One region of the [Clostridium] celerecrescens 18A genome, then DNA from elsewhere that is predicted to be linked to it. Evidence: a T-box and tRNA genes for the amino acid it is inferred to sense, from the RefSeq annotation. Region 1 holds a T-box; the other holds one or more tRNA genes.
The links. A T-box is a leader RNA that pairs with one kind of tRNA and senses whether it is charged. The one in region 1 lies ahead of proS (proline--tRNA ligase), so its partner is inferred to be a tRNA-Pro.

Region 1 (15,954 bases):
GAAACATCTCCACCCGGCTCGTTGTACGCACAAATACAAGCGGACTGCCGCAAAACCAGCCCCGCCGGAATCTTGCGATGCCGCCAGGGTCGTTCTAAAGCAGTCCTGTCAACCATAGGCAGGACCGATATTTCTATCAGCCTGTCTCTTGGTTAAAATTCTGTTTTATTATCTCCGCCATGCATGAATTCAATAAATTTTCCTGTTCCAATGGCCACAGCAGTGAGCGGGTCCTCTGCAATCATCGTTGTGATTCCGGTCTTCTCCTCAATTAAAGCATCCAGACCGCTTAAGAGAGAGCCGCCTCCCGTAAGCACGATTCCCCTGTCAAAAATATCGGCTGCCAGTTCCGGTGGAGTACGCTCCAAAACGTTGTGTACCGCGTCTACGATCTGCATAGCCGGTTCTTTTAAGGCATCCAGAGTCTCGTCCGAAGTTACCACAATGGTCTTTGGCAGACCGGTAACAAGGTTACGACCGCGAACCTCCATGGTTAAGACCTCCGGCCTTCTGTATGCTGCACCGATGTTGATTTTGATTTCCTCAGCCGTTCTCTCACCGATCAAAAGGTTATGTTTCTTTCGCATGTATCGGACAAGGGCTTCATCAAAATCATCTCCTGCAACCTTTATGGAGGTGCTAACTACCGTACCTCCAAGAGAAATAACTGCAATATCAGAGGTTCCTCCGCCTATATCAACGATCATATTGCCGCAGGCCTTTGCAATGTCGATTCCCGCACCAATCGCTGCTGCAACCGGCTCCTCTATGATTGCTACCTCTCTGGCTCCTGCCTGATAGGTGGCATCCTCTACCGCTTTTTTCTCCACCTCAGTGGCTCCGCTTGGAATGCACACACTGATTCTTGGTTTTCTCAGTGTTCTTTTACCAACCGCCTTGTTGATAAAGTATTTAAGCATCTTTTCTGTTACGGTATAATCAGAAATAACGCCTTGGCGAAGAGGCCTTACTGCCACAATATTGCCTGGTGTTCTTCCGATCATCAGTCTGGCTTCCTCTCCAATTGCTTTGATTTTATTAGTGTCACGGTCAATGGCTACAACGGAAGGTTCCTTTAATACAACTCCCTTTCCCTTGATATAGACCAGTATGCTTGCTGTACCTAAATCAATTCCAATATCATTGGACATCATCATTATGATTCCTCCTGTTCGCTGAATCCTGTTCCCAGGGTTACTTTTATCTTCAAAATTATGCCTAATTCGTAAATGAAGTCACAGTTTCTATCTTATTATATACAATAACCCTAGGATTTTAAAGGTTTTTTTTAATTTTTATTATGTTTATTTTTTTTTAATATATGGTACACACTTTAGTCACATTTTCTCCGTATAATAGTAGTACGTTATCTGAAAGGATAACGGGCCTTTTGTTTCAAGTAACTTACTTGAAATCACAAAGCTTTTTCATACTCATACCGGACGGCGAGAGCCGTCCGGCCCCCCTAAAGAATACACTTACCCGCTTCTTACTGGAAGCGGTTTTTTTATTTTAATTACGTTCTAATATCTCGATTTATGGTTAGGTTCATTTTGGTTGGGTTCTTTCTGGTTAGGATCTTTCTGGTTAGGTTCTTTCTGGTTAGGTTCTTTTTAGTTAAGTTCTTATTCAGGTTCTTTTTAGTTAGGTTCTTTTTAGTTAGGTTCTTTTTAACTCATCAGAGCCGAGAAGCATTCTGCGAGGCCTAAGCGCATCTATATCTGTCAAAGTTCTGAAAATTCAGATTATATCGTCGCATCTTACGGCATCGTCAAAGACTGATAAACGTCCTAAAAAGTCAAAAGAGGACACCATCCAGTATCCTCTCCTACTGTCATTCTTCTCATTCAATCCAAATAATTATATGTTCCATCTAGCCTAACTTTTTTCTTCATCAAGAAAATATTAAGATAATTTAAGCGCCCATTCCCTGCAGTCCAGCACTCTGGTGGCAATTCCATCGTAGAATTCCGGTTCATGGCATATCAGGAGAATACTTCCCTTATACTCTTTTAAAGCTCTCTTAAGTTCTTCCTTTGCCTCCACATCCAGATGGTTGGTAGGCTCATCCAGTAGAAGGACATTGGTTTCCCGGTTAATGAGCTTACATAATCTTACCTTTGCCTGCTCTCCTCCGCTGAGCACCCGCACCTGACTCTCAATGTGCTTGGTAGTCAGACCGCATTTGGCAAGAGCTGACCGGACCTGGTACTGGGTATAGGAAGGAAACTCTTTCCAGATCTCTTCGATGCAGGTGGTGGTATTACCGGGAGTCATCTCCTGTTCAAAGTATCCAATGGAAAGGTAATCTCCAAGCTCCACACTTCCACCTAAGGACGGTATAAGCCCCAGGATGCTCTTTAACAGGGTGGTCTTTCCAATACCATTTGCACCTACCAGCACCACCTTTTCCCCGCGCTCCATGGAAAGATTTAAAGGACTTGACAAAGGCTCCTCATAACCTATAACCATGTCCGTAGTCTCAATGATATATTTTCCGGCTGTACGGGCTTCCATAAAATGAAACTCCGGCTTTGGCTTATCTTTTGAAAGCTCAATGACATCCATCTTATCCAGCTTTTTTTGTCTGGACATGGCCATGTTCCTGGTGGACACCCGGGCCTTATTACGGGCCACAAAATCCTCCAGCTCCGCAATCTCCTGCTGCTGCCGCTTATAAGCCGCCTCTAATTGCGCCCGTTTCACCGCATACACTTCCTGAAACTTTTCATAGTCGCCCACATAACGATCCAGGCTTTGGTTCTCCATATGATAGATGATGTTGACCACACTGTTTAAGAATGGGATATCATGGGATATCAGGATAAACGCATTTTCATACTCCTGGAGATACCGCTTCAGCCATTCAATATGCTGTTCGTCAAGATAATTCGTAGGCTCGTCAAGGAGAAGGATATCAGGCTTCTCAAGTAACAGCTTTCCTAAGAGGATTTTGGTCCTCTGGCCTCCGCTTAATTCCGTCACGTCCTTATCCAGGCCCATGTCGCTTAATCCTAAGGCCCTGGCCACTTCCTCCACCTTTGAATCAATAATATAAAAATCATGGGCCATGAGAAGGTCCTGAATGGTTCCAAGTTCCTCCATCATGGAGGTCATGGTTTCCTCATCTGCCTCACCCATTTTGTCACAGATCTCATTCATCTGTTCTTCCATCTGAAACAGGAACGCAAAAGCGCCTTTTAATACATCCCGGATGGTCATCCCCTTATCCAGCACCGTATGCTGGTCCAGATAACCGACTCGGACCCGTTTCGCCCACTCCACCTTACCTTCATCCGGCTGTAATGTTCCGGTTATTATATTCATAAATGTGGATTTACCTTCCCCGTTGGCTCCGATCAGGCCGATATGCTCTCCCTTTAAAAGGCGGAAGGATACATCCTGAAAGATGGCACGGTCCCCGAATCCATGGGTCAGATGTTCTACGTTTAATATGCTCATTGAAAAACTCCTTTATTATTACGGTTTACTTTGGCTTTTCGCCGGTTTTTCACTATTCTAAATACGAAACATCATAATTCTACATGACTGAAGCAATTAAGGCAAGCAAAGGTTGCAAAAAAAGTCAAAAACGTTTATGATAAACCCAAAAGAATTTTCCATGGAAGGGATAAGTTTATGTATTTATATACTTGGTATCAATGGCTTCTGTTTTTCTTCATCTATTGCTTTATTGGCTGGATCATCGAATCCACTTATGTTTCCGTAAGAAGCCTTCATTTTGTAAACCGCGGTTTTCTCAGACTTCCCCTTCTTCCGCTCTACGGAAGCGGGGCTATTATCATGCTGTGGCTTTCCATTCCAGTCCAGGGCAACCTATTCTTGGTGTTTCTCTTTGGTATGCTGGGTGCTTCCGCTCTGGAATACGTGACCGGATATGTCATGGAGCGTCTGTTTAAAATGAAATATTGGGATTACAGCAGCAATCCCTTTAATATAAACGGCTATGTCTGTCTTACCAACTCCATCGCCTGGGGCTTTCTTACTCTTTTGCTGACGGAAGTTATCCACCGTCCCTTAGAGTGGCTGGTCCTTCACTTAAACGGGACAGCGTGCATCATCCTTGTGATTATGGTTGGCATCCTTTTTATCACTGATGCCATACGCTCCACCAAGGAAGCCTTAGACCTTGGCCGCATCCTGGAAACCATGACCAAGCTAAAATCCGAGCTGGATGAGGTGCAGGTGCAGATGGCCCTGTTAAAGGCGGAAACCGCCCAAAAAGTATCCGACATAAAAACTGAGACTATTATGAAGGCTGCCAGCTTAAAGGGAGAAACCATGGAAAAGATTTCCTCTCTGAAAGCCGAAACTGCCAGTGCATTAAAAGAATCTGCCTTAGTGGAACGCCTTCAGTCACTAACAGAAACCAAAGAGAAATTGACCGGACGATTGACCTCTTATCGAAAGGGAATCCTTCGCCGGAACCCTACTGCTTCATCCCGGCTGTTCGGTGAGGCCTTAAGGGAATTAAAAGAATATTCTAAAAAATATAAAAAGTCATAATATAAAAATATAAGAATAAAGACGGAGCCTGGCGAAAAGTCAGGCTCCGTCTTTATTCAGTCAAAAATCCTACATCATCTTATCTACCATAGCCATAACAGCCTCTCCAAGCTTAGCAGAACGCTCATCCGCATCCACCATAGAATCACCCTTAACGCCATAGTAAAATTTAATCTTGGGTTCCGTTCCCGAAGGCCTTACACACAGCCATGCATCCTCTGTCAGATCGTAATAAAGTACATCCGACTGGGGAAGTCCGGTTGGTCTGGTTTCTCCGGTATTCATATCCTTAACGGTATCAAGCTTATAATCCCTGGCAGAAAGAACGTGATATCCGCCAACATCTGCCGGCGTTTCCCTGCGCATGGTCTCCATGATCGCCCGGATCTTTTCCTGTCCCTCAATGCCTTTTAAGCCGATGGCCTTCACCGCATCTTTATAATAGCCATATTTCTCATACATGGCAATCATGGCATCCCACAGGGTCATGCCCTTTGTCTTATAATAGGCGGCTGCCTCACACAAAGCGACCGTAGCGGAAATGGCATCCTTATCACGGGCATAGGTTCCGATCAGGCAACCATAACTTTCCTCCAGGCCAAACATGTAGGTTCCGTATCCGGATACCTCTTCCTTTAAAATCTGCTGGCCGATGTATTTAAAACCGGTTAAAACCTCAATAAGTTCACAGCTGTAAGCCTTCGCTACTGCATCCACCAGATTAGTGGTAACAATGGATTTGATTACCTGTCCATCTGCTGGGATCGCTCCTCTTTCCTTCTTCTGACTAAGTACATATTCGCACAGAAGAGAACCGGACATGTTGCCGGTCAAGGGGATGTACCCGCCGGATTTCCCATCCTTTACATACACCCCAAGACGGTCAGCATCCGGGTCTGTTGCCAGAACCAGATCCGCATCCTTTTCCTTAGCAAGAGCAAGGCCCAGTAAAAAGGCTTCCTCTGCCTCCGGATTGGGATAGCTGACCGTTGGGAAGTCACCATCTGGCAGCTCCTGTTCAGGAACCACATACACATGGGTAAAGCCAATTTCCTTTAACGCTCTTCTTGCCGGAAGATTGCCTGTACCATGAAGAGGAGAATAAACAATTTTAATATCATTCTGCATCTGGTCAATGGCATCCTGGTTTACTACCTGAGCCTTTACGTGAGCGATATATTTATCATCCAGATCAGCTCCGATGATTTCATATTTACCTGATTTCTTTGCTGCTTCCACAGTCGTCGTCTTAACCGTTGAAATATCCGTGATATTTAGGACTTCTGCAGTTACCCCTTTGTCATGAGGAGGAGTAAACTGGGCGCCATCCTCCCAGTATACCTTATATCCATTATATTCCGGTGGGTTGTGACTGGCCGTAATGTTGATACCTGCAATACAGCCTAACTCCCTTACAGCAAAAGAAAGCTCCGGTGTGGGTCGCAAGGATTCGAATTTATAGGCTTTGATTCCATTGGCGGCCAGCGTAAGTGCTGCTTCCTCTGCAAACTCCGGAGACATGTGCCTGGAGTCATATGCAATGGCCACACCCTTATTAACGCCGCCCTGGCTTATTATATAATTTGCAAGACCCTGGGTCGCTTTTCTTACTACATAGATATTCATACGGTTGATTCCGGCGCCGATGATACCTCTTAAGCCAGCGGTGCCAAATTCTAAATCCTGATAGAACCGCTCCTTAATCTCATTCTCATCATCACCGATCCCCCGGAGTTCTTCTTTTGTCGCCTCATCAAAATATGGATTTAAAAGCCATTCCTCATATATACTCCTGTAATCTTTCATAAGCAAAATACTCCTTTCCCTCCTTCACTGTTATGGATATTATAAATCATAACATGGTAAAAGAAAAGTGTATTTCCATTATTTTGTATCCAAACTGAATCAAGCGGAGTTTCATTCAATTTTGAATTCTTGACAGGAAAAGATTCCGCAGGGGCTGCTGAATCTCTAAATCCTTTAGCTTTTCAATATTCCGTGCGGGAATCCAGGCTTTATTGGCATTATAATAAAAGTTAATCTGCTTCCAGTATTTTTCAGGATATAAAAATAAATAATATAGGCATATCCTGTCTGCATCCGAAAGAGGGAGAACCTTTGTATAAGTTTCCAGCATGGCCATACCAAGCTTCAAATTCCAGTCATGCTTTTCCATGGCTTTCCGCATGAAATGATACAGGTCCTCCATCTGCATGCCCTTATGCATGCGGTTGAATTCCACGATAGCCACATCATGAAAACACATCAGGACGTGGTGCTGGTTTAGGTCCCCATGACATAAATACTCCTCACTGTCCCCCCGGTTTTCATAAAAGCCTGCCATCCCTTTACAGGCTTCCATGGCCTGTTCGAAAAATATATCATAATTCCCCATGACACATAGTTCAAACTCAGACTTTTTTCGTTTATTCCGGATGAACGTGCGGGCGCGTACCAGCTCCCTGTTATGGCGTTCCATTTCCTCAGCCGGCTGCTGTACCAAAATGGACCCTAGATTCCATTCCTCTTTAAAATCAATCCGCCGCAGCACTTTATGTAAAGAAGCAATTTGTTCGATGGCACATAATACCTCTTTGCTATCCTTCAAATTGCATTCCCGATCCGCATACCAGTCTTTTACGATCCACCGGGATCCATCCTCGGCACTGGAGAGGAGTTCACCATCTTTATTCCTGACGTAACGGTCCACTTTCAAGTGGCAGGATTCTTTCATCTGTGAAAATACCTGATCTTCAAATTCCAGGCGCTTTAAGGTTCCTTTATATTCCCGAAGCAGTTTAAGCCCCTGATTCGACTCACACAGCCAGGCGCCCCGGCCGCGTTTCACATCCAGAATTTCAAGCTCATACTGCGAAAGCACCTCTGTGTATTTCTCGTTCACAACCACCCCTCCAACTCTTAGCTTATCAGCTACTTCTAGGGTATGAAGAGGTGGAAAAAAATATGCAAAATACGGTAGAAAGTTATACGGGCCTTACCCTTGTTCCTTAATAAATTGTTCTGCTGATTTCATCAAATATTCCCTGTTATTGCATTCCGGCTTTTCAAGTACCAGCTGGAACAAACGGTTAAGCACCGTTCCCATCTCAGGCCCCGGCTTCATGCCTGCATCGATCAATTCCCTGCCGGTAACGACCATGTCCTTTAGACGGATACAATCCCCAGCCTTTAAGATTTCCTTCGAATACTGCTCCACCATTTTTAACCTGGTTTTATAGGATGTATGGCAGAATACCTTCTGGAAGCACAGCAGGTCCTTATATAACTCCGGGGAAAGGGTGCTCATAACCTGCCGGATGGCCGGCTTATGAGCCGGAATCTCTGTTTTCCACAGGCTGACCAGTGTCTTTGTCTGATAGATGGTATCATTATCAAGCTTCAGCTCCTTAAGAATTCTTACCGCATCCTCGGGTTCCTCAAGCCTTAAAAAACCGGTCCAGCGCATGTGCTTTACAGAAGGCAGCCCGGTAAGCCTCTCTACTTCCATAAGCTTCCTTCCCGCATCTTCAAAATACTCTGAGATATAAGGGCCAATCCCGTTTTCATATACCTCCTTAAGCCTTCCGGGATGATCGGAAAGGAGGAGCTTTGTAAGCTCCACCTGGATCCGCTCCTTGCTGACCTTAGCCATGTTGGGAGCTATAACAGAAATTGCCGCCCTTGTCTTAGCTTCCAGGTCAAAGCCCAGCTGGGCAGAAAAACGGATGGCCCTAAGGATCCTTAAAGCATCTTCGTTAAACCGGTCATGAGGGTTTCCCACGCAGCGGATGATCCGGCCCTCCAAATCCTTTACCCCGTCAAATGCATCCACTAAACCCTCACGGTCACTGTATGCCATGGCATTGATGGTAAAATCCCGGCGTTTCAAATCCTCCAGAAGGTTTCCTGTAAATTCCACAGATTTGGGGTGGCGCCCGTCTTCATATTCTCCGTCTATGCGGTATGTGGTCACTTCATAACCTTCATGGTCAATAAGTACTGTAACCGTACCGTGTTGGATTCCCGTATCAACCGTTCTGTTAAATATTTCCTTCACCTGTTCCGGCTTTGCTGAGGTTGTGATATCCCAGTCTTCCGGCGACCGGCCTAACAGGCTGTCTCTCACGCAGCCTCCCACCACATAGGCTTCAAAGCCGCTGGTATTCAGTTGTTCGATGATCCTCCTCGCCGCCTCCGGAACCTGAATCTCTATCACCTTTTCTACCTCCTGATTTTCTTCCTGCCGTTTTTAATACGCTCTGCCCCAGTAAACCATCTTTACCGCAGGTTTTCTACAGCATACACAGGTATCGGCAAGTGTTTCCTGCTTAAATGGCATACATCGGGATGTTGCTCCTGTAATCTCCTTGATCTTATCCTCACATTCCTGGGAGCCGCACCACATAGCCTTTACAAAGCCCGGTTTTTCCTCCACAGTTTTAACAAAGGTATCCATATCTGTTGCCTCGTAGGTATGAACATCCCGGTGAATTCTGGCGCGTTCCAGCATATCCTTTTGGATTGTCTCCAGAAGCTCTCCTACCTTATTATTTATCTCATCTAAGGATACGGTAATCTTCTCATGGGTGTCACGGCGTACCAAGACCGCCTGGTTCTCTGAAATATCTCTCGGACCGATTTCCACACGAACCGGAATACCACGCATCTCTGATTCGCTGAACTTCCATCCCGGACTCTTATCGGAATCGTCAACTTTTACTTTATAATTAGAAAGAATTTCTTTTAACTCATAAGCCTTATCAAGTACGCCCTCCTTCTGCTGCTGAACCGGAACGATGATCACCTGGATCGGAGCAATTCTGGGAGGAAGCACAAGGCCGCTGTCATCACCATGGACCATGATGATACCACCGATAAGTCTGGTGCTCAATCCCCATGAAGTCTGATGAACATACTGAAGTTTATTTTCCTTATCTGAATACTGAATATCGAAAGCTTTTGCAAACCCATCTCCAAAGTTGTGGCTGGTTCCTGACTGAAGCGCCTTTCCATCGTGCATCAGGGCTTCGATGGTATAGGTTGCCTCTGCTCCGGCAAATTTTTCCTTATCAGTCTTTTGACCGCGTATCACAGGCATTGCAAGGATTTCTTCACAGAAATTTGCGTATATATTAAGCATCTGTTCCGTTCTTTCCTGTGCTTCATTGGCAGTCGCATGAGCCGTATGGCCTTCCTGCCACAGAAATTCTCTGGAGCGTAAGAACGGTCTGGTGGTCTTTTCCCAGCGCACCACGGAACACCACTGATTATAAAGCTTCGGTAAGTCACGGTAGGACTGGATTTCTCTGGAATAAAAATCACAGAAAAGGGTTTCTGAGGTAGGTCTGACACAAAGCCTTTCCTGCAGCGGCTCCAAACCTCCGTGGGTTACCCAGGCCACCTCAGGAGCGAATCCTTCTACATGGTCCTTTTCCTTTTCAAGAAGGCTTTCCGGAATAAACATAGGCATGTAAACATTTTCCACCCCTACTTCCTTAAACCTTCTGTCAAGCTCGCTCTGAATGTTTTCCCAGATGGCATACCCTGCCGGTTTGATGACCATGCAGCCCTTTACACTGGAGTAATCAATTAACTCTGCTTTCTTTACAACATCCGTATACCACTGCGCAAAATCCACCTCCATGGATGTAATCGCCTCTACTAATTTCTTTTCCTTTGCCATAACAATTCTCCTTTCCTATCCTCATAAAAATAAAAAGAGCCATCCGTTCCCTAAAAAGGGACCGAACAGCTCGGCGGTGCCACCCAATTTAGCCATGGACAATGCCATGACTCACTTTTTTATCCGTTAACGCAGGAACTGCGCCGCAGTTTGCTGCGGGACTCCGAGGTAGGTTGGGTTATGAGAGGTATAAAGACCTTCCAGCAAACGGCCTTCTCTCTGGGATACATCATCACCTACTGGTCCTCTTCAACGTCTTAGTTCTTCATTATAATAAAAGATTGTATGGTTGATTTTACGTTATTTGCAAATGTTTGTCAAGTGGGTCCGGACTTGTCTTCCAAAAGTATTTCATTCATTCCTCCGGATCCAGCCTTTCCTTTCCATCATGACAGCACCAGCACTCATACACCTCTACAATATCTTCCACAATCAATAAGCCGATAGGGCCAAGAATAAATCCCAAAAGCCCGAAGAGCTGAAGTCCTACGTACATGGAAGCAAGGGTCTCCAAAGGCGTAAGGCCAACTTGTCCTCCCATGATTTTAGCTTCCATGATCTCTCTTAGAAAATAGCAGATCACATAAATGATGATCAGTCCGAATCCATACTTCCAGTTTTTATTGATCAAGGAGAATAGGGCCCAGGGAATGAGCACCGTCCCGGTCCCGAAAATCGGAAGCGCATCCAAAAGCCCGATCCCGATTCCGAATAATATAAAGTAGGGATTTCCCAGCAAAAACAGTCCTGACGAACAAACCACCATGGTAAACATCATGATAGCTCCTTGAGTCTTTAACCAGGCGCTGCCCACCGTTGTAAGCCGTTTTCCCAGCATGGCATATTCAAAGCGGAATATGGAATTGTCCCGTCTTTCCCGAATCTCATCCATTTCCTGAAGGGACAGGACCGTGGCAATAAGCAATATAATGATGATAACGGTTGCCTGAACAATCCATTTCATAATGGTCATGGAGTTCACCATGAGAAAGGGCATAATCCTGCTTTTAATGGCAGTCTGCCCTCCTGTGATGATATCCCTTACTATTTCTACCGCATATCCGTCAGGCAGCTTTAAAAAACGTTCTGCGAAGGAACAGTTATCCATGAGCCAATGATCCACACCTTCCAGAATTGCGGGAAGACTTTGAAGCAAAAGTCTAGCTTCCATAAGCAGCTTTCTTCCACCCACGTAAAGAAGGATCCCAAAAGCGATCATAAGAAGTATAATCTCTACTCCGCCAATAACCGCCAGGGGAATGGAAATCACCTTTCCCTTTACAATGAAGCGGGTCCTTTTCTCAACCCAAAGAGCAGAGGGCCGTAGGGAAAGAGCAAATACATACGCAATCAAAAAGGGAATCACAAGGGGCAGCAGATATCGAAAACACAGATACACTGCCCCTGTAACTCCCAATATTAATAATGTTTTCTTCAGTTTCCTGCTCGGTTTCACCATGGACTCACCTGTTTCTGATTTGTACTTCTTTTGTACAATCACTATTATGAGCCGTCCGGTAAGAAAATATGCGAAATCTGATTAGTAAAAAATTCCTTCTTTATGCAATTCCCGATAATGAAAACATCTCAAAGACTTTTCCCTTTGGTTTCACTGAAAAGCTCAGCCTTTTCTTTGTGACTGGATGGGAAAACGATAAGCTGTAAGCAAATAACGCCACGTTACCGCTGACAGCATTCTTTTGAGCCTCGGGATTATACTTGCGGTCGCCCCACAGGGGTGTGCCGTGGCCCGCCATCTGTACCCGGATCTGATGGTGGCGGCCGGTTTTTAACGTGATCTTTGTCAGGCTGCACTCTTCATTCCCAATGTTTTTGTTTTCCACAACCTGATAATGGAGTTCTGCGAGTTTTGCACCTTTTATCCCTTTATCCACAATTTTGGAACAATTAGTTTTTCCGTCTTTCCACAAATAATCCACGTAAGCGCCAAAGTTTTCCACAGGTTTTCCACAAACTACTGCATAATAGATTTTCTCCATTTGATGTTTAGAAACCTGACTGCTTAAGGACTCTGCAGCTCCTTTGGTCTTTGCATACACCATGACGCCTCCAACCGGCTTATCCAGCCTGTGGATAACTCCCACATAAGGCTCCCCTTGCTTTGGGGATAACGTGTTGATATGTTTCTTCACCTCACTGACCATATCCGGTTCAAAGGACCTTGCGGTTTGGGATTCTATTCCCACTGGTTTTTCTACCACCAGTATCTCTTCATCCTCGTACAGTATGTTAAGATCCATGTCTATGTTTTACTCCTCTTTCTTCCATGCAGCCATCATAGCTTCTACAGACCGGCTCATCTCTGCACTGAAATCAGAATTCCATTTGCGTTTGCAAAAAGCCTTTATCCATCGCTCAAAGTCCTCTTCCCTGCCCTGGGTCTTTTTAAGCTCCAGGGAAAATTCCTCCGGGCTTAAACGGCGGTAGGAATTCGTGGACACAACAGCCTCAAGCCTAAGACGCTCCGGCTTTTTTCTCTCCTGCTGCTGTCTGGAAGGATATCCAAAGACCAACATTGCCGCCGGAACCGCATACTTTGGAAGGCTGAACAAATCCCTGTGGGTTTCATACTGCTCCATAATATCCCCAATGTAACAGGAGCCAATGCCCATGGATTCTGCCGCCACAACCGCATTCTGTGCGGCTATAAGGGCATCATCACAAGCCAGCAAAAGATCTCCAAGCCCAGGATGGCGGACCTCTTCTTCATAGTGGCAGAACAGCTCGTACCATCTCTGGTAATCTGCGACAAAAACCAGTACCAGCGGTGCCTTTGCAATAAATGGCTGGTTGTCGCAGGTTATTGACAGGGTTTCCTTTCGCTCCTGGTCCGTCACATCAATAATGGAATACAGGGTCATATTTCCTGCCGTGGGGGCCTGAAGTGCCGCCTCTATAATAGCCGCTTTTTTCTCCGGTTCAATGGCCCGGTCCTCATATACACGGACAGATTTTCTTTCCATAAGTTCTTTTATTGTCTGATTCATAGGGAGGTCATACCTTTCTTTTATAAATTTCATTTTATCTATTCATTATATTTTATTGTTCCAATTATAGCAAACCCATTTTTATAATTTTATCTTTAAAAAACTATTGCATTTTTTTCAAGCAAAGTGTATAGTATATAAAAATGCAATACATAGTATTGATTACTACATCAAAAGTTATTATTTTCTACAAGGAGGTTTTCCATGGAAATTAAAATTAAAGATCCGGTCAGTGCCCTCACGCATTTTATCGCCATGATACTGGCGCTTATTGCCGCAACACCACTGCTTATTAAGGCTTCTTCCGACGGGGGGCTCCATCTGGCCGCCTTAACGGTTTTTATCATCAGTATGGTTTTTCTTTACGCGGCCAGCACCATCTACCATACTCTTGATATTTCACCGAAAATCAACCGTCTGCTGAAAAAATTAGATCATATGATGATTTTTATCCTGATTGCAGGAACGTATACGCCAATCTGCCTGATCGTTCTGGGAGATAAGACCGGCTGGAGCCTGCTTGCTCTGGTTTGGGGCATAGCCATTTCAGGAATTATCATAAAAGCCTGTTTTATTATGTGCCCCAAATGGTTTTCGTCCAGCCTCTACATTGCCATGGGCTGGGTCTGCGTTCTGGCATTTTCAAAGATTACGGAAACCCTTTCTTCTGCCGGATTTCTCTGGCTGCTTGCAGGAGGCATCATCTATACCATAGGCGGGATCATCTACGCTCTGAAGCTTCCTCTTTTTAATGCGAAGCATAAAAGCTTTGGATCCCATGAGATCTTTCACCTATTCGTCATGGGCGGAAGCTTATGCCATTATATTTTGATGTACAATTTTGTTGCATAACACCGGAAAAACCGTCAGTCCCGCATACTCGCGGACTTGACGGTTTTTCTTATACAATTTCTCCCATCAGTTTTAGCTTGTCCTTCCTGGAAAGTTTTTTAATGGCGGCTTCCCTCCGCATGGCTTCTTCTTTTGTGGAGAACTCCTCCCAGTAAGCCAGAACCACAGGCCTTCTGGCTTTTGTGTATTTGGCCCCTTTTCCCTGGTTATGGGCGATTAAACGTTTCTCTAAGTGGTTTGTCCAGCCGCAATACAGGGTATCATCTGCACATCTTAAAATATAGGTATAGTTCATTTTTTCTTCTCCGGTATAAGGAAATTCAGGGTATGTAAACGGTAATAACGCCTTGCAATACGTCACTACCGTCCAGGGTAACCTGTCATCTATCTTAAGCACCAGCTGGATGCGTTTTGGCGCCATCGATGGTTGAAGCTATAGCTTAGCTATAGTATATTATATAACAGGGCAAGCTGATATGTGAATAGCAATCTTTATCATACCCTTTTTTATAAAAATCATTCAAAGGCATAATCAATTATGCCAGGCAAAAGCGATCCCTTCTGCCTGGCACTTTATTGAATAAATTATGCTAATTCCTTCACAAGAATCAGCCGGTCACCCGGTCTCACGGATTTATCCGTCAATCCATTGGTCGCTATAATGGTATCTATGGTTGTATGGAACTTTTTAGCGATATTCCAGAGGGAATCCTCAGGCTGCACAATATATCCCACGATTCCGGGAAGCTTCTGCAAGTTGTTTAAATCCATGGGCGATTCCAGCGCGTTAGTGATGATCTGCTCACGGATCGGCTGCAAGGCCAGTAAATCAAGGGAAATGGTCGCCTTCACTTCTACGGTTCCTCCGCCCATCATAACCGCACTAAGCTGCTCTAAGCCCGGATTCAGCTGGCAAACCGTCTGCTCATTGATCCCCGGTGCCTCAATCAGGAAATGGAATGGAATATCTTCCACGGTTGACTGGATAGGCTGGTCATCGTCAGAAGTCATATAAAGGATCCGAACCTCTAAAACGCCTTCCACATGAAGTCCGTCCTCTTTGATTTCCGTATCATCGACTTTAACAGTCCCTTCACTGTGGCATATCTGGAGGATCCGGTCCGCCTGATCCAGGCTGAGCTTTTCTACAACCTTGCACCTGCTCATATTTTTCGTCAGGATCTTATCAAAAAGAGCTTCCTCCGTCTGCAGCGTCAGTTCCCTGTTGGTGGAATATATATCGCTGAGCAGCTCCATATTCTCTTCCTTGTAAAGCTTCATATCCAGCTCAAGAACTGAATCCATATCCATTTCCCGCATTTCACCGTCGGAATCCGGTTTTGCCTCAATATCCTTATGGATTATGTGAACCGTAACCAGAGGAACCATATCCTCAGTCATATCCGGAACAGCCAGTTCCCCTGAAAACGGAATGCTCTCCTCTACCCACTGGATGGGCGCACCTTCCCCTTCTCCCTGGTAAATAACAAAGACTAACAGTTCCCCGTCAAGCATCATTTTTCCATCCATGGGCCTTAAGGAAACGCCTCTTAACTTCATTTCAGTCCATAAAACGTGGTCAATGTTTGGCTTGTTTCCTGATAGAGTAACCGTATCCTTGATGCGAAACGTATCCTTGTGGCGGAGAGCAATCGATGCTACATCCAGATTGCGGCGAAGGGTTTCCACAATTGGCATATCTAATGCTGAGCCTCCCGTGTCCACTTCCACGGCAGCGTTTATATCGCTGGCAGTTTCCACCTTTACTTTTAGTGATACGATCGACTTTACGCTCAGCTTTCTGGAATTAATAAGCCCAGCGTTTAAATCCTCAAGCTCCCACCCCAGTTGGACGTAATCCTTTTCCTCCAGCCCGGGGATATT
Region 2 (15,954 bases), 3.8 Mb from region 1:
ATTCCTTGTATTCTTCCATGGTAGCCGGATAGACTTCTCTGGCTCCGTCGGCGTCATCTCCTTCTACATAGACGACTTCTAACAGATCGTTGCCATTGGAAGAGGTGAATGCGACTGAGCTTTCATCTCCATCATCTTCAATGGTCCAGCCTTCTGGCGGTGTAATCTGATATTTTCCGGATTTTGATGTAAAGACGCCGGAAGATAAGTTACCTGCATCAGAAGCAGTGGTTTCGGTGGTTTCGTCTGTTCCGTCTTCCTCACTATCAGATTCATCCTCACCTAACGTAGTCTCATCTGTACCTGCTACTTTTGTCTCGGCAGCACTTACTTCTGTAGGATTATCCTGCGTGGATTTCCCATTATCTTTTGATCCACAGCCTGTAGCCGCCATCATAACTGCCATGGCGATGGCTATTACTGCCAACATTTTGTTTTTTCTCATTTTAATCACTCCTCATTATCATCAAACTCATTCCTGGTGACGATGAGGATTATAACATTATCTGCATCAAATGTATAGGGGATTAAAGGAACTGAAAGAATCACCAAAAATTCTTAATAATTATATTAGGAAGCTTCTGTGCGCTCCAGATCCAGTAACTTCACTTTAATATCCAGGCCCCCGCCATATCCTATCAGGCTTCCGTTGGCCCCTATCACCCGGTGGCAAGGAATGATGACAGGTATGGGATTGCGGTTATTTGCCATGCCAACCGCACGGCAGCCTTTGGGATTATCAACCATGACCGCAATATCCTTATAGCTTTTCGTCTTTCCGTATGGAATCATCAACAAAGCATTCCAAACCTTTTTTTGAAATTCCGTTCCCTCTGGTTTAAGAGGCAGATCAAACACCGTTCTCTTTCCAGCCATATATTCCTCCAATTGGCCTTCTGTTTTCCGGATCAGCTCTGTCCGCTCCCTTACGGCATTCTCAGGCTCCGTCCTCCCAAAATCAATTCTAAGAAGAGCTTCATCATCACATAGAATGGTAAGAGGTCCTATTTTGCTCTCATAAACTTCCCAGTACTTCATATAATATTCCTTCTTTCTCTTATGAACGGCACCATGTTTTCATCTAATTACATTATATCATATACAAAGCTTAGAGACGACCTCTTCTTTCATTCATTGTTCCAGGGCCGAAAGTAGTAAGCTATCTGTTTTTTCAAATATTCCTCATAATTCTTTTAGTTTTTTTATGAAATATTTATGGCTTAGTCAAACTTCGGTCATAATTTCCGCGTATACTAAATATTGTAAAGGAACCCCACCCTTTTAACATTGACTTTTTATTTTTCATACTCAACCGGCAGGAACATTTTATGTACCTGCCGGTTCCTCCCATTTCAGGGTCTTTTTTCCTAAAAAACCGCATAAATACAGGCTTAATTACGAATTTGAAATTTTTTCTAAAATAATGTTGACAAAATGATATCCATCATATATAATAACTCTTGCGTTGCGGAAAAGCAACCAAGCGAAAGATAGAAAATACTTTCACTATCGGGGTGTGGCTCAGTTTGGCTAGAGTACCTGGTTTGGGACCAGGGGGTCGCAGGTTCGAATCCTGTCACCCCGATTCAAGAGAAAAACCGTCAATGGTAGTATTAGTTTCTCTTACCTTTTGCGGGTGTAGTTCAATGGTAGAACACCAGCCTTCCAAGCTGGATACGTGGGTTCGATTCCCATCACCCGCTTTTGAGTCTGTAGCTCAGTTGGATAGAGCAACGGCCTTCTAAGCCGTGGGTCGGGGGTTCGAATCCCTTCAGGCTCGTTTCACATCTCTAACCAAGGTGTGAAAATTTATGGTGGGTATGGCGAAGTTGGTTATCGCGCCAGATTGTGGCTCTGGAGGCCCAGGGTTCGAATCCCTGTACTCACCTTTCCCTTTTAGGGAATTTTTTTTTATCACAAGTTTTAATGGGCTATCGCCAAGCGGTAAGGCACAGGACTTTGACTCCTGCAGTCGTTGGTTCGAATCCAACTAGCCCAGTATGGGATACTAGCTCAGGTGGTAGAGCACTTGACTTTTAATCAAGTTGTCCGGGGTTCGAGTCCCCGGTGTCTCATGAATGCATTGAAAAAGAGCGGGAAATCATTTGATTTCCCGCTCTTTTTATTTACCCGCGTATGGGATAAAAGGTGATTGTTAAAATATCCCTGAGAACCTATAATAGGATCATGGCATTCCCTGCACTCGTCCTCTCTTATTTGTGCACAAAAAGAGAGGACGAGCAAATCGATAACAAATATAATACATAAGAAAGGATTGATTTTATGGAATGGATCGAGGGATTAAACAAATCAATTAACTATATTGAGGAACATTTAACAGAAGAAATAGACTATGAGCAGTTAGGAAAAATCGCATGTTGTTCTGTTTATCACTTTCAGAGAATGTTCGCATATATGGCAAATGTACCTTTATCTGAATATATCCGGCGCAGGCGTATGTCCTTGGCGGCGGTGGATCTGCTGAACGGGAATAATAAAATTATTGATGTTGCTCTTAAATATGGATATCACTCTCCCACTGCATTTAACCGGGCATTTCAAAGCATCCATGGAATAGCGCCATCTCGTATAAAAGAAAGCGGCGCAACCGTAAAGTCATATCCACCTATCAGCTTCAAAATTATTATAAAAGGAGTGGATGAATTGAATTATCGAATTGAAAAGAAGGATCCGTTTCGGATTGTAGGCACTGCACAATCCCTGAACCGGGAAATTGAAAAGAATTTTGAAATAGTACCTCAAATGTGGAGCAAGGCTGCTATGGACGGAACGATCCCTAAATTAGCCTCCATGGCAGATGGCTGCCCTGGAGGAATATTAGGAGTCAGCATCTGCAATGACCTGGAAGAATGGCGGTACTTTATAGCCGCAGCCAGCACGAAAGAAGCTGATGATACATTGGAAGAATATACGGTTTCCTCTTTCACCTGGGCCATATTCTATGGAGAAGGCCAATGCCCCCATGCAATACAAGAACTAGAGAAGCGGATTGTAACCGAATGGCTTCCCACTTCTGGATACGAATATGATAATGGACCGGATATTGAGGTCTATTTAAATTCTGACCCACAGAATGCAAGATTTGAAGTATGGATTCCCGTTATTAAAAAATAATCAGGAGGGCACCTTGGATAAAACAAATGAGAACTTTAATGTTTTTCTTAAGGCAGTAGACGATCGTTATAAAGATTTCGTTATGGAAATAAATGATTACCTTACACAAAATAATTGTAAGTGTGAAATTAAGCCTGCTAAAAATGGTTTTATCGCTTCTTATAAACCAGAGACTACAAAAAAAGTCTTAGCTACTTTTGTGTTTCGGAAAACAGGAATGAGAATACGAATATATCCGGAGCACGTAAAAGCTTATGAATCCTTTTTAAATACTTTGCCGGAAATAATGAAAAAAGAAATCAAAAAAGCATCTGTGTGTAAGCGGATAATAAATCCGGAGGAATGCAACTCTAAATGTCACATGGGATATGACTTCCTTTTAGATGAGGAACATCATCAAAAATGCCGTTACATGGCATTCATGCCTGCACTAAGTGAAGAGACCACGCCCTATATCAAGGAATTTCTAGAAAAGGAGTTAAACGCATAATACTGCATGTAACAGCGGCCAATCGTTCAAAGGGTACAGACAGCTATGGAGGAATCCCAAAAGGCTTGCTCCTGGCGATATGGCCGCTGATTTCATGACATTGTGCTGAACGCTCCTTTATTCTCATACTTACCGAAATTTAATAAGCTTCCAGATTGTCGCACATTTTCATTAACACTTTACAGAATACAGCTATTTCGTCTTCAGGTATATCAGAGCAGATAAGTTCTTCAAACTGCTTGAAAACTTTTCTTACCTCTTCTGCTTCAACAACCCCTTTTTCTGTAAGGCTGATCAGAACGGAACGTCTGCAGTCCGGATTATTTTCCCTGAGCAGGAACCCCATATCCTGCAGTTTGTCTATATTTCTTGACATGGTAGCCGTATCGAAATGGCATCGGTCTGCCAGCTCTTTTTGGGTGATATGGTCTTTTTGTAAAAGATGATATAAGATCCTTGCATGTCCCTGTCCAGGCGTCAATCCGATATTTGACAGAAGCGGAGAAATTATCTGTTTCCTGGCTTTTTCTTCACGGACCAATAGCTCTCTCACATTATGCTGCTTCATATATTTTATCACTCCTTTCCCTTTGCAAAGGGCACTAATAAGTCATGAAACAGTAGTGCCCTTCTACGCTTTCATTTCATCATTCTAATTCAAACTGCCCGGTATGCAGTTGATAATACTTCCCTTTTTCCTGCAGCAATTCGTCATGACTGCCCCGCTCAATAATCTCTCCTTTTTCAAGAACCAGGATGGCATCTGAGTTTCTTACGGTGGAAAGTCTGTGGGCAATGACGAATACCGTCCGGTCTTTCATAAGGGCATCCATCCCTTTTTCTATGAGTTTTTCCGTTCGTGTATCAATGGAGCTGGTGGCTTCATCCATGACAAGAACAGGCGGCTGTGATATGGCAGCCCTGGCGATGGCAATCAGCTGCCTCTGCCCCTGTGATAAATTGCTGCCGTCACTTTCTAACATAGTATCGTATCCATTAGGAAGACGTCTAATAAAGGAATCCGCATTAGCGATTTTTGCGGCAGCCAGTATGTCTTCACGGGAAGCATTCAATCTTCCATATCGGATATTATCTGCAATGCTTCCGGTAAATAAGTGGGTGTCCTGAATGACCAGAGAGATAGAACGCCGTAAAGCATCTTTTTTTATGTTTCGGATATCGATTCCATCGTAGGTTATGGTGCCTCCATTTAATTCATAAAATCGGTTGATCAGGTTGATGATAGTCGTCTTTCCCGCACCGGTAGAACCTACGAATGCGATTTTCTGACCAGGCTTGGCATACAGGCTTATGCTGTTTAAAATTGTATTTCCGCCTGTATAACCGAAAACCACATCGTGAAACCGGACATCTCCCTTTAGAGGGACAAGAAGATATCCATGATCTCTGTCAGGAACTTTCCAGGCAAATGCACCGGTATAAATATCCGTTTCCTTAAGGCTCCCATCCGCCTCCTGCTCCACCCTCTTTAAGGTGACGGTTCCTTCATCATATTCAGGCTCTTCCTCCATCATATGAAAGATCTTTTCCGCACTGGCCAGCGCTACCATGAGAAAGTTGATCTGCATGGTAAACTGGTTCATAGGCATGGCACTCTGCCTGACATAAACCAGATAAGAGGCCAGTGTTCCCATATTAATCAGTCCGGACAGAGCGAACAATCCCCCCACGCAGGCAGAAATAGCATAATTAATATAAGAAAGAGAAACTATCGTAGGAACGGTAATGCCCGTATAAGTTGCAGCCATTGTTGAGGAAATCCTCAATTTCTCGTTCAGCTCACAAAACTTTTTTAAATCCTGTTTTTCATGGCGGAATATCTTTTCTACCTTCTGGCCTTCCACCATCTCCTCAACATAACCATTAATATTTCCCAGATTCTTCTGCTGTTCAGCAAAATACCTTTTGCTCAGCGTTCCATTGTGACGAATATATATTAACATAATCAGGAGAAAAAATACAACGATTAATGACAGCTTCCAGTCCAGGAGAATCAGCATGATAATGGTACCTGTGGAAGTAATAAAGCTCTGGATCAGCAATGTAAAGCTGTTATTGAGTGCTTCCGAGATGGTGTCGACATCATTTGTAAAATGACTCATTAAATCCCCATGTGTACGGGTATCAAAAAATTCTAAAGGAAGCTTCTGGGTATGGCGGAATAAGTCAATCCTTATCTCACTGACCACCTGCTGGGAAACACGGACCATCATCCGGTTATAAAGCAGACAGGAAATAGCTCCCGCCAGATAAATCAGTCCCATGATAACAATCATTCTCACAAGACCGGGTATATTACCCGGCAGAATATATTCGTTTATGACCGGTTTCAGCAGATAGGTTCCCATGATTCCGGAAAATGCACTGACGCTGACCAGGATCGCTATGACCAGCATGGAAAGCTTATAATGGCCAATGTATCTCAAAAGTTTAACAAGAACTTTTTTTGTATTTTGGGGTCTTACATGTCCGGTATTCTTCATCAGGACTGGCCGCCTCCTTTCTGCTGGGAAAAATAAATATCCTGATATATTTCATTGTCTGCCAGCAGCTGATCATGAGTTCCAATGGCATTTATCTTTCCGTCATCAAGGATCAAAATCTGATCGGCATCCATGATAGACGAGATCCGCTGGCTGATAATAATCTTTGTCATACCGGGAAGAGATTTTTCCAGGCCCTCTTTAATCTTTGCTTCTGTCTCGGTGTCAAGGGCGCTTGTAGAATCATCCAGAATAAGTACCTTTGGCGCTTTTAAAATCGCTCTTGCAATGCATAGCCGCTGTTTCTGCCCGCCTGAGACGTTAACGCCTCCCTGCCCCAGCTCCGTATCATATCCATGATCCAGGCGGCCGATAAATTCGTTAACACAGGCAATGCTGCATGCCTTCTCTATTTCTTCGTCCGTTGCATCCTCATTTCCCCAGTAAAGATTTTCCTTCACTGAGCCGGAAAAAAGAGTGTTCTTCTGTAACACCATGGCAATGGAATCCCTTAGGTGATCCTGAGTATACTCGTATATGGGATAGCCGTCTATGATAATATTACCGGCTGTCGCCTCATAGAGCCTTGGAATCAGCTGCACCAGGGTACTTTTGGCGGCACCTGTCTGACCAATGATTCCTACGGTCTCACCGGGTCCAATCTCAAAGGAAATATCGGAAAGAACATATTCCTTTGCATCTTCCTTATATTTAAAATATACATGTTCAAACCGGATCCTTCCTTCCTTGATGGTGATATCCTTTGCACGGTCATCATTGATGGTCGGTTCTTCCTCTAAGACCTCTGAAATCCTCTTCCATGAGGTCAAGGAACGGGTAAATAAAAGAAAAACATTGGAAAACATCATAAGGGAATTAAGCACCTGCAATACGTAGCTAAGAAAGCTCGTCAGGGCACCTACCTTCATGTTACCGATCATAACCAGGTTACCGCCAAACCAAAGGATACTTAATATGGTCCCGTACATAACAAACTGTAAGGCAGGCATATTTAAGGCCGCCAGGGAAAAGGACCTTTCGGAAGAATTCTGTAAATTCATATTTCCCTCTTTAAATTTACTTATCTCATAATCGCCCCGGACATAAGCTTTTACCACGCGGATAGCTATGAGATTCTCCTGAATGATCCGGTTCACAAGATCAACGGCTCCCTGCATTTTTGCATATAAGGGTCTTACATTTTTGATGATTGTAAATAAGATGACGGCCAGTACGGGGGCTGCAATTAAAAATACCACAGCCAGTTCCGCATTCAACCGGAAGGACACGATCAGTGCAGTCATCATCATCACTGGAGAACGAAAACCGGGACGCATACCGTTTGTAATGGAATTCTGGATTGTGGTAATATCGCTTGTAAGCCTTGTTACCAGAGAAGGGGTGCTGAACCGGTCCGTGTTAGCAAATGAATAAGTCTGCATTTTTTGAAACTCTGCCATTCGGATCTGAGCTCCCACACCATTTCCGCAGATCGCGGTATACCGGGCGCATGCATGCCCCAGAAAAAGAGAAAGAACGGCAAAGAAAACCATTTGAAATCCTTTTAGAAATATGTAATTTCTATCACCGTTAGCAACTCCCACATCAATGATATCAGCCATAATCATGGGAATAACTAATTCAAAAATGGTTTCCGCCTCAATACAGATGACCGCAAGAATGAATTCTTTTTTGTATTTTTTTGCATAGAGAATTAAATTTTTCATATTAGACTCCCGTATTAGTTGTTGTAGCAATAATTGCACTTGCAACAATTGCACACATAACTATTATATCGTGATTCTTTGAATTGTCAATGAATTTTATACATAAACTAAGAATCCCTCTCAGACAATGACTTTGTCCGGGAGGGATTTTTCTGATACTTTCATATTTTATTGGTATATTTGCAAGTTGGATCATATAATTATACTGGCAGGTACAAACTGCTGGCAATCGTGTATAGGGTGGTAGGCCTCGATTCTACATAGAATGGAGGTGTTGCTCATGAAGAATCTTGACTTTAAGGACCTGATGTCTTTTGGTATGTTCCTTCTAGCACTGCTGACATTCGTCATTATGACATGTCGCTAAATGCAAAAGACCTTCCCTGTACTTTGGCCGGTCGGGAAGATCTTTGCTTTTCTAATTAGCCAACCACCCTGTGGCGATTGCCTTTCTTTATTATATTATACATACTCTTTGAAATATTACAAGTACATGTATTTATTTTAAAATCTTTGTAACTACTTCCTGTTTTCAGCTGTCTGCTGCCTGAAAGATACAAAAAAGCGAACCCCCCCTCACCTCTTATCAACTATTTGCTCTTAGCCTGTTCTATACAGTCCTTTACCGCAGCCTTGATTGCATCACTGGTCACCGTAGCAGAGGCAACCGCATCCACCTCCCAGGTTAGCTCATCAAACATATTTCCGAAACAAACAATAGCAATACGCCCAGATGTACATATCATGGTATCCTCTGGTATATTTTCCAATAATACAAAGAGACAATCTGGCACCACAGCCCCTGTGTTTGAACTAAGCTATACACGAAAAAATTACATATATGGCGAGGTAAATCGTGTACCAGTGGAGCTTCGGCCCGGATATTCGTCGCTGGGTTTTTTAGGAGAGGCCTGCGCACATTCAGAATACAACAGTGGCGAAGAAGTTCAGCTATACTCTATTTGGGTTAGCCCTTACACGTTCGATGGTTTTTGTGAAGCGGTTTGTGGTACAAGCAATATTGGGTTCCGCTCTTTCCAAAAAAATACGTATTCTTGCTGCAGCTTTAAAAGCGATGCCCGGGAAGAAAGCATAATCAACAAATTGGATCTGAGTTTGATAAAAGAAACGAATCAAATAAACAGACTTCTGTTAGAAAGCTATATTTTAGAGCTGTTATCCATTAATATAGAAAGGTTGATTTGCAAAGATAACAGTAAGGAATATGTAGGCAGGCTATCCAGAGCAGATATGGATCGTTTGACTTATGCACGTGAGATACTTCTGAACCGGCTGGAGTCACCTCCAACATTGTTAGAATTATCCCGGATAATCCATATGAATGATTGTAAATTAAAACGTTCTTTCAAGCAGTATTTTGGGAAAACCGTTTATGAGTTTATTCGGGAGCAGCGGCTTGAAAAAGCATTTGCGTTGTTAGAGCAAGGGGAACATAACGTGAGTGAATCAGCCTTCGCTGTGGGGTATACAAACGTAAGCCATTTCTCGGAAGCGTTTCAAAAGAGATTCGGAATTCTTCCGCGCGTCCTGATTCGATCTTTTGACGCAAAATAATTTAAAAAGGCTGCAAGGTCGGCGCCAGAACAAAGGGGCTGACTTAACTGGTACTCAAGAAAGCAGTATCAAGAAACTCTCAGATTAAATAGTCGGCAAGCGGAATGTGACAGCAAAAGACGGACCATATCATTGACTGCAAAGGCATGTCTAATGCCTACCACAGACTATCCCCAGAAGATATATTTACATAACAAAAAATAGTGAAAGCCCTGAAAAAACCCGGATTTTCACTACAGATAAAAAAGGTGGGGATCGGAGCTCGAATTACTGTTGTCCGCAAACCTACATAAAATAAAGAGGGACGCACACTGTCCAATGAGTGTCTACAACTTTGTATTATTGTTGGATTTTAAGTTTGTACAGATCAGGGGTACTGCTGGAGCAACGCTTGCCCTTGACCTATCCGATTATAAGCCATATCATATTTCTTGAACACTCATTTTGTAAAACCCAGCTTTAAATATTCTTGAACTAGTATAGCGACATTCTTGTTTAAATCCTCATGTCCGCTCAGCTGCAGCACTTTACAAGGTAAAGAATTAGCCCACTGCATATGTGTCTTCATACATGGAGAGCCATCCAAATCATATCTGGCTGAGTTATCAAGAAAACGGCAATGCCCCTCATACATATCTCCACCTTTCATGATTCTTTCTCCGAATATTTCATATTCTCTCTTATGAATCCGGTCAATTCTTGTTTCGACAGAAGCAGTGATATGTGCTGCCAAATCGAACAATGGGACAAATGGTGCATTAAAGCTATCCATGGAACCTGCCATCACAAAATAATTTCCTTTCGATATATCTGTCATTAACCTATTTATCTTCTCATCACGAGTATACATAACTGTGAAAGGTTTATCAGTATCTTTTCTCCATATATAATCGTCTATATCAAAATATGGAAAACCAAGCTTATTAGCAACCATTCTTCCCAATGTTGTTTTCCCTGAACCTGCTGAACCAAAAATAATAATCCCTCTTGCCATATCTTTAACCACCTTAATAAAAATACTAGCTCTAATTACGCTCAACTTAAAATAATGCAATCTTTTTATCACACAAGAAAAAAATCCATACCGTTATTAAATCCGGAATATCAAAGCTGATTGCTTATGTACTGTAAAAGTATGCCAAGCTTCAACGGCCCATATAGACAACCCATAAGATACTTAAAAGAAAGGGGTTCGATCCGCGTCCAACTTTATAACGTGTTCATGGCGGTTTATTAGTTTTTCCAAGATTTGTTTTTCATACAGATCATTTTCTTTTCCTCGACACCGATATCTTTTGCAATTACTTCACATTTGGTCATCAACAGGAAATAGATATTTTTATTTTCTTCACTCAAACATTCATAGTTTGCTTGCCCTTTGGCAATTACTATATCAGCATTATTATAAACTTCTTTGAATGCAGGACTCGTTCGATTAAGGACAGTCCCAAGGGAACCATCCCCATTATCTACAACCTCTGCATATTCATCAATCCCTACAGAATATGCGTCTTCAGATATAGAATCATTTACAACAGGTTTCCCTCGTACTCCAAAAAACAATTTTACATTAGGATTCTGTTCTTTAATTTTTTTTAAAAGAATCTTATCCATACAGATTTCTCCACAATTATCACCTAAATATAACAAAGTTCCTGCATTTGAAATATCTTTCATCAGTGCATGAGAATCATTAATTGCTAATTCTAATTGTTCCATTTTTTCAAAACAATCATAAATATCCTCTAATAACGTATTGTGTATAGGATTGAAATCTATGATATTACCAACAATAGCATATCGAATTGCTAACATAAACGAATTTTCAGCCTGCTCAATCTTTCTCTCAAATTCAGGTAGCATTTTCATAAACAAAGTATTGTAGTAATTTCTTGTTTCTTTATATGGGTCTGGATTATTCGTATGTCTTTTAATCATGTCAAAGATTTCACCTATAATTTCTGGAGTAGTTTCATGAAAGTTCATTTTGCTAAGATAAGTGAAAACTTCTCTTAATAACTCTTCCTTTGTATTAAGTCCGGTGATATCCGCTACTTTAATAGCTTGATTAACAACACATGGTAAACATTTATCATGCAATCTCATAATGATACCTCTTTTGTTTATATTTCTTATTTATTAATTTCTAATACCATAATATCGTTCCGTGCACATAACAACGTATCAAAAAATCCCATGAATTTCAAGGAATTTACATTCAGAATATTTATCTTGGATAAATCTACAATTCACTAATGGAAAAAGAAGCGTAACTGTATACAAACTGAATACAAAAAAGAGCGGAAGTCCTTATAAATAACGGCTTCCGCTACAAATAAAAAGAGCGAGAGACGGGACTCGAACCTATAGGGGTTTAAGAGTTGCTCTTATGTACTCTCCCCCACGCTCTACCCCCATATTTTACTTTTAAAAGGAAGCTTTCAAAGATTCTGCAGGAACAACGCTTGCCCTGACCCTGTAAAAAACTCTATTCATTTCAAAATATGGAAATGCATGATTAAGATTCTTTCCTCTTATTAATATACTTATTTAATAAATAATGTGCCTTATATCATAATATTTCCTGGACTCTCCCCACTTGTCCATTCGTTAACATCACTTTGATACCATGAGGATGAAAGCTACTGTTTGTCAGTATTTTTCCAACAATTCCCTCTGTTAGTTTTCCGGTTCTTTGGTCAGATTTCAATACAATTTTTACTGTTGCACCTATTTTAATATCAATTCTATTTTGTCCGTTCATTTCTATCCTCGCTTAAGCATTAGTAGTTTATAATATATTATTCTACACGATGATGTTTATTAAATTACCTTTATGAAAAACATTTCCACAGGCTGTTTAAATTAAAATTCTAAATTCCGGACTTCTGTCTGAATTTAGAGTCAAGAGATAACGAACAAAACATGTGGTATGAAATCATCGGAATGTTTTGAGCTGTTTCAATCGTCCGTTCTCCCTGAAAAATAACAGCTTGTTGTGCCTACTCTAAGGCCTTGCATGCAAAATTATATTTATCCTTTATATCTCTCCATTGTTTATTTTATATAAATAACACGGTATTTTACCGCTTCTCATTTAGATGGTCTTGCGCCTGTAGAAACAAGTTTAAGATATTACAACGCCTCCCTTATTATTAAACAAAAATACTATCTTCATATTTACCTCCCATTTATTTTTCTAGTATTAACGTATACTTCTCATTATTGCTATAATTTAGATTCGAAATTAAAAATATAAATATATTATTGCACTAATAAGTAAATATCCATACTTTTATAAGAACTCATTGGGGCATTAATATCTATCAGATACGGAAACAGGTAGGCCATGAAGACGGAGCGCACCACTATGAAAAACTACTTCTTCAACCGAAAAACCAGTGTAGAAAATGAATCCGATATATAAAAGTCTTTAACGGTTTAATGTCTACCCCTTTCTATATATCAAATATATTTTTATAAATCAAAAAGTAGCGGAAACCTGATAAAACCTAGACTTCCGCTACAAATAAAAAAAAGCGCGAGACGGGACTCGAACCCGCGACCCCGACCTTGGCAAGGTCGTACTCCACCAACTGAGCCACTCGCGCATATCTCTTCTTTACTTTTCCTTTTGAGACATATACCCTCAAAACCACACATTGCTACATATCTATTATCATCCGTTCTTTCCTCTTACCTAAACCAACCTGGTTAAGCCCTCGACCTATTAGTGACAGTCAGCTGCACATGTTGCCATGCTTCCACCTCTGCCCTATCTACCTCGTCGTCTTCAAGGGGTCTTACTCTTGCGATGGGATATCTCATCTTGAGGGGGGCTTCACGCTTAGATGCCTTCAGCGTTTATCCCTTCCCGACTTGGCTACTCTGCCATGGCTTTGATAGCCAACAGATACACCAGAGGTCAGTCCATCCCGGTCCTCTCGTACTAAGGACAGCTCCTCTCAAATATCCTACGCCCACGCCGGATAGGGACCGAACTGTCTCACGACGTTCTGAACCCAGCTCGCGTACCGCTTTAATGGGCGAACAGCCCAACCCTTGGGACCTACTACAGCCCCAGGATGCGATGAGCCGACATCGAGGTGCCAAACCACTCCGTCGATGTGAACTCTTGGGAGTGATAAGCCTGTTATCCCCAGGGTAGCTTTTATCCGTTGAGCGATGGCAATCCCACTTTATACCACCGGATCACTAAGTCCTAGTTTCCTACCTGCTCCACCCGTCGGTGTCGCAGTCAAGCTCCCTTATGCCTTTGCACTCTTCGAATGGTTTCCGTCCATTCTGAGGGAACCTTTGAGCGCCTCCGATACCCTTTCGGAGGCGACCGCCCCAGTCAAACTCCCCGCCTGACATTGTCCCCCAGCCAGGTCATGGCTGCAGGTTAGAAATCCAATACCGCAAGGGTGGTATCCCAACATCGGCTCTGATAAGACTGGCGTCCTATCTTCTCTGCCTCCCACCTATCCTGTACATGCAGTACCGAATCCCAGTATCAAGCTGGAGTAAAGCTCCATGGGGTCTTTCCGTCCTGGCGCAGGTAACCAGCATCTTCACTGGTACTTCAATTTCACCGGGTGCATTGTTGAGACAGCGCTCAAATCATTACGCCTTTCGTGCGGGTCGGAACTTACCCGACAAGGAATTTCGCTACCTTAGGACCGTTATAGTTACGGCCGCCGTTTACTGGGGCTTAAATTCAGAGCTTCGCGTTGCCGCTAACCCCTCCTCGTAACCTTCCAGCACCGGGCAGGCGTCAGCCCATATACCTCACCTTTCGGTTTTGCATAGACCTGTGTTTTTGCTAAACAGTTGCTTGAGCCTATTCTCTGCGGCCTGGTTTCCCAGGCACCCCTTATCCCGAAGTTACGGGGTCATTTTGCCGAGTTCCTTAACAATGCTTCTCCCGCCGGCCTTAGGATTCTCTCCTCATCCACCTGTGTCGGTTTACGGTACGGGCACATATCACACAATAGCGGCTTTTCTTGACAGCCCCTACGAAGACTTCCCTACTTGTGTTCGGTACGCGTCACACCTTCCTGTTGCTGGGTGGATTTGCCATTCCAGCCAGTCCAGTGCTTGCCCCGGTCTTTTCATTCCCGGGTTCTTCTTCGGTTCTGTGTCCCCACAGTTCTGATGATATGCGGTACAGGAATTTCAACCTGTTGTCCATCGACTACGTCTTTCGACCTCGCCTTAGGCCCCGACTTACCCAGAGCAGATCAGCTTTACTCTGGAAACCTTAGATATTCGGCCTGGAGGATTCTCACCTCCATCTCGCTACTCATTCCGGCATTCTCTCTTCTTAACACTCCACATCTCCTTACGGTAATGCTTCTGTGCGTTAAGAATGCTCCTCTACCAATGTATTTACATACATTCCACAGCTTCGGTGTCGTGTTTTAGCCCCGGACATTTTCGGCGCAGGACCTCTCGACTAGTGAGCTATTACGCACTCTTTGAATGTGTGGCTGCTTCTAAGCCAACATCCTAGTTGTCTGTGAAATCCCACATCCTTTTCCACTTAACACGCACTTTGGGACCTTAGCTGGTGGTCTGGGCTCTTTCCCTTTTGACTACCCAACTTATCTCGTGCAGTCTGACTCCCGTACATCATCTGGCCGGCATTCGGAGTTTGATATTCTTTGGTAAGCTTTGACGCCCCCTAGGAAATTCAGTGCTCTACCTCCGGCAGACTAATACGAGGCTAGCCCTAAAGCTATTTCGAGGAGAACCAGCTATCTCCGGGTTCGATTGGAATTTCTCCCCTACCCACACCTCATCGCCACCCTTTTCAACGGATGTGCGTTCGGTCCTCCATTTCCTTTTACGGAAACTTCAACCTGGACATGGGTAGATCACCCGGTTTCGGGTCTACCTTTACTGACTTAACGCCCTATTAAGACTTGGTTTCCCTTCGGCTCCGCACCTTAAGTGCTTAACCTTGCCAGTAACGGTAACTCGCCGGACCGTTCTACAAAAAGTACGCGGTTCCACCTTTAACGTGGTTCCACAGCTTGTAAACACAGGGTTTCAGGTTCTCTTTCACTCCCCTCCCGGGGTCCTTTTCACCTTTCCTTCACAGTACTATGCGCTATCGGTCACTAAGTAGTATTTAGCCTTGGGGGGTGGTCCCCCCGAATTCCCACAAGGTTTCTCGTGTCTCGTGGTACTTTGGATCCTGCTCGCTGACTATTGCTTTCCCATACAAGGCTTTCACTTTCTATGGCCGGTCTTTCCAGGACCGTTCTGGTAACAAATCGTCTCACTTATTGCAGTCCATAACCCCAGTATGCACGCATACTGGTTTAGGCTCCTTCCATTTCGCTCGCCGCTACTTTGGAAATCGAGTTTTCTTTCTTTTCCTCCGGGTACTTAGATGTTTCAGTTCCCCGGGTTCCCGACGTATGGCTATGGATTCACCATACGACAACTGAGGTTTGCTCAGCTGGGTTTCCCCATTCAGATATCTCCGGATCAAAGGATATTTGCTCCTCCCCGA

Region 2: it has a tRNA-Pro gene. The T-box ahead of proS (proline--tRNA ligase) is inferred to sense a tRNA for this amino acid. The anticodon was not compared.

What each region holds. Positions count from the first base shown of each region.
Region 1 is NZ_PGET01000001.1:3,764,474-3,780,427, forward strand. It holds gene mreB (rod shape-determining protein) at 153-1,163, opposite strand; gene H171_RS17125 (ABC-F family ATP-binding cassette domain-containing protein) at 1,906-3,462, opposite strand; gene H171_RS17130 (putative ABC transporter permease) at 3,640-4,527, shown strand; gene H171_RS17135 (phospho-sugar mutase) at 4,597-6,333, opposite strand; gene H171_RS17140 (protein kinase family protein) at 6,449-7,429, opposite strand; gene H171_RS17145 (CCA tRNA nucleotidyltransferase) at 7,523-8,740, opposite strand; gene proS (proline--tRNA ligase) at 8,777-10,210, opposite strand; T-box leader at 10,264-10,472, opposite strand; gene H171_RS17155 (AI-2E family transporter) at 10,566-11,669, opposite strand; gene H171_RS17160 (RluA family pseudouridine synthase) at 11,770-12,471, opposite strand; gene H171_RS17165 (nitroreductase family protein) at 12,481-13,218, opposite strand; gene trhA (PAQR family membrane homeostasis protein TrhA) at 13,423-14,070, shown strand; gene H171_RS17175 (GIY-YIG nuclease family protein) at 14,120-14,365, opposite strand; gene H171_RS17180 (DUF3794 and LysM peptidoglycan-binding domain-containing protein) at 14,656-15,954, opposite strand, start outside.
Region 2 is NZ_PGET01000001.1:2,578-18,531, reverse strand. It holds gene H171_RS00120 (hypothetical protein) at 1-445, opposite strand, end outside; gene H171_RS00115 (methylated-DNA--[protein]-cysteine S-methyltransferase) at 571-1,038, opposite strand; tRNA gene H171_RS00110 (tRNA-Pro) at 1,511-1,585, shown strand; tRNA gene H171_RS00105 (tRNA-Gly) at 1,633-1,703, shown strand; tRNA gene H171_RS00100 (tRNA-Arg) at 1,707-1,780, shown strand; tRNA gene H171_RS00095 (tRNA-His) at 1,814-1,889, shown strand; tRNA gene H171_RS00090 (tRNA-Gln) at 1,928-1,999, shown strand; tRNA gene H171_RS00085 (tRNA-Lys) at 2,003-2,075, shown strand; gene H171_RS00080 (AraC family transcriptional regulator) at 2,284-3,135, shown strand; gene H171_RS00075 (hypothetical protein) at 3,149-3,625, shown strand; gene H171_RS00070 (MarR family winged helix-turn-helix transcriptional regulator) at 3,765-4,193, opposite strand; gene H171_RS00065 (ABC transporter ATP-binding protein) at 4,273-6,132, opposite strand; gene H171_RS00060 (ABC transporter ATP-binding protein) at 6,129-7,856, opposite strand; gene H171_RS00055 (FMN-binding protein) at 8,447-8,602, opposite strand; gene H171_RS00050 (helix-turn-helix domain-containing protein) at 8,601-9,431, shown strand; gene H171_RS00045 (AAA family ATPase) at 9,871-10,425, opposite strand; gene H171_RS00040 (damage-control phosphatase ARMT1 family protein) at 10,665-11,537, opposite strand; gene H171_RS00035 (YwbE family protein) at 12,004-12,195, opposite strand; tRNA gene H171_RS00030 (tRNA-Gly) at 12,970-13,042, opposite strand; rRNA gene H171_RS00025 (23S ribosomal RNA) at 13,142-15,954, opposite strand, start outside.